Regions from separate parts of the Leucobacter luti genome, predicted to be linked through region 1. Evidence: riboswitches for the same ligand, from Rfam matches in the RefSeq annotation. Region 1 holds a riboswitch; the other holds the start of a gene.
What was found. A riboswitch is a leader RNA that binds a small molecule or an ion and turns the genes downstream of it on or off. The one in region 1 is predicted to bind thiamine pyrophosphate.
Positions count from the first base shown of each region.

Region 2: another riboswitch for thiamine pyrophosphate. It lies ahead of K1X41_RS04855 (thiamine ABC transporter substrate-binding protein); the one in region 1 lies ahead of K1X41_RS03360 (ABC transporter substrate-binding protein).

Region 1 covers NZ_CP080492.1:750,497-753,898, reverse strand. The annotation lists gene K1X41_RS03370 (alpha/beta fold hydrolase) at 1-337, opposite strand, end outside; gene K1X41_RS03365 (Ykof family thiamine-binding protein) at 411-1,073, opposite strand; TPP riboswitch at 1,163-1,273, shown strand; gene K1X41_RS03360 (ABC transporter substrate-binding protein) at 1,304-2,383, shown strand; gene K1X41_RS03355 (ABC transporter permease) at 2,380-3,219, shown strand; gene K1X41_RS03350 (ABC transporter ATP-binding protein) at 3,216-3,402, shown strand, end outside.
Region 2 covers NZ_CP080492.1:1,067,699-1,071,100, forward strand. The annotation lists gene K1X41_RS04850 (ABC transporter permease) at 1-1,060, opposite strand, end outside; gene K1X41_RS04855 (thiamine ABC transporter substrate-binding protein) at 1,062-2,192, opposite strand; TPP riboswitch at 2,186-2,296, opposite strand; gene K1X41_RS04860 (cell division protein PerM) at 2,304-3,402, opposite strand, start outside.

The DNA.
Region 1 (3,402 bases):
CATCAAGGACGCCGAATGACCAGCCGGCCAAGGCGATCGAACGGAGATCGAGCGCCTCGATGACGGCAGCGAGATCGCGTCCGCGCTGCGGGAAGTTGTTCCCGGTAAGTGGCTTGCTCGACTCACCGTGCCCTCTCGGGTCGAGCGCGATTACTTCGTAGTGGGCTGCGAGCTCAACGAGCTGGTGCACGAACACCTCGCCAGAAAAGTTCCAGCCCGGGACCAGGAGCAGAGGTGCACCGCTGCCCGCTCGGAGTACGCGCAGCTGCACGTCTGCGGCGACGGTGATTCGCTCGGAAGTGATGGACGCTGGCAGGGCTGGGAAGTCGATGCTCATGTCAGCCAGGCTAGGAGCGTTCGCGCGATTCGTGGGCGAAGGTAACGAAGTGTGACTGGCGGAGCTGGGCACCTCAGCCGATGTCAGAGATCTTCGTGGGGCTGTTGAGCGACACGGTGAGGTGTGTTGTCACATGCTGCACCACGCCTCCGACCCCGATCCATCCGTTTGCGGCGACCTCGAGCAGCTCGGCGAGATCGCCGTCGAGCCGCGTCGCAAAATGGTCGGAACCGGAGTACACGCCCGCCGTCTTCGCGTCTGCAATAGCCGCGTAGATCGGCGTCATGTGGTCACCGGTCGATCCGCCGTCGAGGAGTGGGTAGAGCGACCAGTGGGCGCGCGCTCGCACCCCGGCGGGGGCCAGCGCGATCGGTGCAGCGCCCAGCGCTGCCACGCCGGCGGGCAGCTCACATGCAAGCTCTCCAGGGCAGCCTCGGGAGAGCAGGATCCCAGCCGAAAGGTGAGCGCCGCTTCGGGCTGCAGTGGTGATCACATCGCGCAGAAACTCGAGTACGCGTTGTTCTGACCCGCCGACGAAGGTCGAGATGTCAGTGGTCTCGATCGTGAGCTCACTGGCGTCAGCCGCGGAGAGTGCTTCGAGGATGATCCGCACGTAATCCGAGTCATACACGGACAGGGTGAAGCGGGCGCCGACGCCGTACTGGCTCGGTGTCATCGGAGCAGGCGAAACAACGTCGGTGGCCGCGGTTCCCGCGGCAGCTGGTGTCTGGGTCACGGCCCCACCCTAGAAGATTCCGGGGCCGTCTCGCACCTCTGCAACGCGGCGAGGCGCGTGCGGCAGCGGCGCGTTCCTGTCTGCTACGGTGTGGAGCACACGGGAGTCCGGTAGGCCGGGCTGAGAGGAAAGTACTCAACTTTCGACCGTCGAACCTGATCTGGATCATGCCAGCGCAGGGAGACACTCTTCACTACCCGTGCCCCCTCAACGATTGAAAGGGCACGCTCATGCGTCACCACATCTCTGTTCACACGCCGCCTCGCACGGCTCGCATCCTGGCCACGGCCGCCGCGCTCGCTGCAGGGGCGCTCGCGCTGGCCGGTTGTAGCGCGCCGGGTGTGGCAGGCTCAGGGTCCGGATCCACCACTGAGCCGGTCCGCGAACCCATCACCTTTGCGCTCGACTGGGCACCCAACACGAATCACATCGGGCTCTATGTCGCGGAGGCAGAAGGATACTTCGCCGACGCTGGGCTTGACGTCGAGATCCTGCCGTACGGTTCGACACCAGCGAGCCAGCTCGTCTCGGCTGGCGAGGCCGACTTTGGAATCGGGGGGCAATCCGGTGTGCAGATGGCGCGAACCGCGGGACTCGACGTGGTGTCGGTGTACCGGATCACCCAAACAGACACAGGCCGGCTCGTCGTACTGGGAGATCGTGACGACCTCACCAGACCGAAAGACCTCGACGGCCGGACCTTTGGTGGCTTTGGGGCCCCGCTGTTTGGAGCGCTCGCCAGTTCTACAATCCAGGGTGATGGGGGAACGGGTGACTTCGAAGAGGTGGTGCTCGACACCGGTGCGTACGAGGCGCTGTCGCAGCATCGAATCGACTTCACACTCTCTGTTGCGACCTGGGAAAACCTGCAGATGGAGATCGATGGTCACCCCTATCGCGCGTGGCGGTACCAGGACTTCGGGGTGCCCGAGCAGCAGTCGACCGGCATCATCTCAAGCGATGCGTATCTCGCGGAACACCCTGAGGAAGCCGCGGCATTTGTGCGCGCAGTTGCGCGAGGCTACGCCTTTGCCGTCGAGCACCCTGACACGGCCGCAGACGTGCTGATCGCCGCGAACCCGGACACGCTTGGAACGGCAGAGAACCTCGTGCGACGCAGCGCGAAACTGATGGCGGAAGAGGGATACCTCGCATCCGCTGAGCGAGAGATTGGCGCAGTTGACCCGGAAGCTTGGGACGCATTTGGCGCATTCCTGTTTGCGGGTGGCTTTCTCACGGATGCCGAGGGGAAGCCGGTCGAGGAGGAACCCGATTGGTCCGAATACTATGTCGATGACCTGCGAAAGTGACCGCGGACCTTTCCGCGCGGCTGCGAGGGGTGAGCGCGGCACGAGCACGCACCGCCGCAGCATCGCTGACGCGGACCGCCCAGCTTCTGGCGCCGCCGGTCATCGCGGTGGCGCTGTTGCTCACGGTGTGGCAGTGGGCGACGACGGCTGGCCTGGTGCCAGCTGAGCTGCTGCCCTCACCCATGCGGGTGCTGGGCTCCGGGATCACTGAACGTGAGGCTTTGCTTCGCCACGCAGTGCCCACGCTCACGGCGACGCTCACTGGGTTCTCGCTCTCGGTGGCCGTCGCGTTTCTCGTGGCGACCATCCTGGACTTCTCGCTCGTGTTGCGACGGGCGATTCTGCCGGTGCTCGTGGTGAGCCAGACGCTGCCGCTGGTCGCGCTCGCGCCGCTCGTGGTGTTGTGGTTTGGGTTCGGACTGCTCCCCAAGATCCTGCTTGTCGCCTTCGTGACATTCTTCCCGATGGTCGTGGGGCTGCTGCGAGGATTCGCCGCCGCAGACCCCGACGCGGAGCAATTGTTGCGCTCGATGGGGGCCTCGCGATGGCGGGTGTTCGGCCTGCTCCGCCTTCCTGCGGGCATCCCATCGTTCTTCTCGGCGCTGCGGATCTCAATCACCTATGCCGTCGTGGGCACGATATTCGCCGAGTACGCCGGTGCAGTGGCCGGTCTCGGCGTGTATATGCAATCAGCGAAACACGTGTTCCGCACAGACCTCGTGCTCGCTGCGGTTGCCGTCAGCTCGGTGCTCACGCTCGCGCTGTTCGGCTTCGTCGCGCTGCTCGAGCGGGTTGCGGTGCCGTGGGTGCGGGTCGAACAGGGAGTTGCACGTTGAAGGCGCTGGAACTGACTGGGCTGCGGAAATCGTTTGGCGATCACGCGGTACTGGACGGAGTGTCACTGACCGTCGGAGCTGGGGAGATCGTATCGCTCGTCGGGGCGAGTGGGAGCGGGAAGTCCACGCTGTTGTCGCTGCTCATCGGAGCGCTGCGCCCGGATGCTGGGGAGATCCGCTACG
Region 2 (3,402 bases), 320 kb from region 1:
TCCGACACGACAGCCAGATCGCACTCAGCACCGAGCCCGAGAGTGGGAACTCCTGCGGCGGCTGCACGAGCGCGACGTAGTTGGCGACGGACCACTCCCCTGAGCTGTCTCGAAGTGAGCGGGCGGCCAGGGTGAGGATCGGAGCGGCGTGCAGAAGCACAATTGTCGCGGCGAACACGGCGAGCACCGGGACATCCCGGAGCGTTGGCCTCCGGAGGGAGCGCCCATCCGGCAACAGTTGCACTGCCCGCTCACCCGCGCTGCGCAGGCGGGCCGAGACAACGAGCACCGCGGCAACGAGCGCAAACTGGGCGAGCGAGAGCACCGCGGCTCCGCGCAGGTCGAGGAACTGGACGGTCATGCGGTAAATCTCAGTCTCGACATTCGCAAATTCGCGGCCGCCAAGGATCAAGACGATCCCAAACGAGGTGGAGCAGAAGAGGAACACGAGAGCCGCGGCCGAAGCCAGGGCGGGTCCGAGCGCCGGGAGCGTCACGGTGAGCCAGGCTCGCACCGGGCTCGCACCCATCACCTGCGCGGCATGGCTCGCACTCTCGTCAAGCCGCGCCCAGAATGTCCCGACGGTGCGTGCAACCACTGTGACGTTGAAGAAGGCGAGCGCGACGATCACCGCGGTGAGGCTCCGCTCGAGCCCGAGCGCAGCGAGCGGACCTCCTGGTCCGAGCACGGCCGAGAACGCGACACCGACGACCACTGTGGGGAGTACGAACGGGATCGTCATCAGCCCCTGCAGCACCGTGCGCCCGGGGAAATCAAGCCGGTAGAGCACGAAGGCGGCGGGGACTCCGAGTGCGACCGACAGCACGGTCGCGAGGCTGGCCTGCGCGAGCGTCTGGCCGATGACGTGCCAGGTGCGTGCTGATCCGAATACCTCAGGAATCCCGCTCAGATCGAGGCGGCCATCTGCCACAAAGCCGGTCGCAATCAGCGACACCACCGGCCAGAGGAAGAAGAGTGCGAGGAACGCAAGGGGCAGCGTGATCGCCAGGGTCCAGGCCGCAACGGCCCATGGCCCGCTTCCGCGCCGCCCCCCGCGCACCCTAGAGTCCGATCTGCTCGCTCAGCGTCTTCAGCCAGCCCTCGCGGCCAGCCTCGATATCAGCGCTCGGGAGGTCATTGAGCTGCGTTTCACTCGGCACCGGGGCGAAGCGTGCCCAGGTTTCGGGCAATTCGACATCGCTAGTGACTGGGTACATGTACATCGTGTCCGGGATCGTAGCCTGGAACTCGCTCGACACGAGGTAATCTACGACAGCCTGCGCGCCCTCGGGATTTGCTGCGCCGGCGAGCACGCCAGCGTATTCGACCTGATTCGAACAGGTGTCGAGGAGCGCCTTCGAAGTGGTCGCTGCGCCGTCTTCGCTCACCGTGAACGCTGGCGAGGATCCGTAGGAAACGACGATCGGTTTTGTGCCTTCGCCGCCGCCCTGAGTGAACTGGCCGTTGTACGCGTCGCTCCAGCCCTGCTCGATCCGTGCACCGTTGTCCATCAGCGCCTGCCAGTAGTCGGCGAAGCCGTCCTCACCGAACTTCGCCACGGTGCCCACGAGGAACGATGCGCCTGTTGACGATGCGGTCGGGTCAAGCAGCACCGTCAAATCACGGTATTCCGGCTTCGTGAGGTCGTCATAGCTTTGGGGCTCGGTGAGCCCTTGCTCCGCGAACCATGCGGGATCGATGTTGATGCAAGTTGCGCCCTGATCCACCGGGGTGAGCGCGAAGGGGACGGACGAATCCGCGGCGCCAGAGCTCTCCTCCGGCAGGATCGCGAGATCTTCAAAGCTCTCAGCGAGCCCTGCGGGGCGGTAGGGCTCCACCACCTCGTTTGCCACGAGGCGTGAGGCGAAGATCGTGTCGACACCGAAGAACGCATCCGCGATCGGCGCCCCCTTCGTGAGCACGAGCTTATTCGTGAGTTCGCCGCCGTCACCGGCTGCGATGACCGACACTTCGTAGCCGGTGGCTGCGCTGGCCGCCTTCGCGAATTCCTCGTTCGGGAACGAGGAATGCACTGCAAGGGTGACCGTCTTCGGGTCACCCTCCCCAGCACCGTTGTCGTGAGAAGCGGCCGGTGCACAGCCGGCGAGGGCAAGTGCGAGTGCCGTGCCGAGCACGGGGAGCGCGGTTCGCGTCGCGCGCCGGGCAGCCGGGTGGGCGTGAGTATGCATCATCGAAGAGTCCCTTCCTCCGCTGGTATGACCCAGATCAGGTTGAACGGTCGGAGCTCGCGTGCTCCCTCTCAGCCCCGCGCGCCGGGACTCCCGTGGATTGCGTCTCTTACCTTAGCGCCACGGGCGCGGGAGGCGCCAACCTGGGCGTTCAGCTTTGGGTTCCGGATCCGGATCCGGATCGACGGAATCGTCCCAGGAGTACGCGCGAAGCGCCTCCGTTGCGGACGCCTCATCGACTTCCTCTGAATCATCAAGGGTGTCCGAGTCAAGCTGCTCGGTCTCGGCATACTCGGCCTCGGCCAGCGCACCCTCGACCAGTTCGGCCTCGTGTTGGTCGAAGAGCTGGGTGGAGCGGGGGGCCGGCTCGGCCGGGCCCGGGAACTCGAAGGGCTGCGTGGCGTCGGGGTCGAGCGCCTCCGCAGTGAACTCCGCGGTGTCGAGCGCGGAGGTGCCGAACTCTGCACTCTCGACATCGTGTGTGCCCGTCTGAACCTCAGCGAGCTCCGCCGGAGCACTCTCCGCCGCAGCAAGCTCGGCCGCGGCAATCTCCGACGCTGTGATCTCGTCGGGCCGACCCCATTCTTCCTCGAACGGGATGAGCACGTCCGCCAGTGGCACCGTCTCATGATCATCGGCACTGCTGGAACTCGGCGCTGCTGCCGCGGTCTCTGTCGCGCTCGCAGCAGCAGCAGCAGCAGCGCCAGCCCCACCAGCAGCACCAAAGCTCCGCAGGGACTCTGGCAGCCCGTCTGGGAGCACAGCCCGCACGCGTGAGGCGTCGATGCGCAGCGCCACGGTGCCGAGCAGCAGCCCGGCGCCGAGCTCTGCCATCACCAGGCCGCCAACAAGCCAGGGCTCAGGCCCAGTGAGCGCGAGCCGGTCCGGGCCGATCGCCCCGGTGCTCAGTGCGGCAAGGCCCGTGACGACGAGACCGGCGATCACCGCGGCGAGGGCCGGAATTGCGAGCGCGACCGGCCACGACACGCGGCGCAACTCCGAGTTGCGGCCGAGCAGGATGACGAGCGCGATGCCAGTGAGCACGACGATCGCTGGCACGATCGCGCCGGCAGCTCCCCACCCCTGCGGGATCGCCCCGAAGATTGGCAGCGCTGGTACCGGGCCAAGCAGTGTTTCAAACGGGGTCACGGCGGTGCCTGCGCCCACGCTGAATCCAGCCCCGGTGAGCCAAGACATGCCCCACAAGACTGCG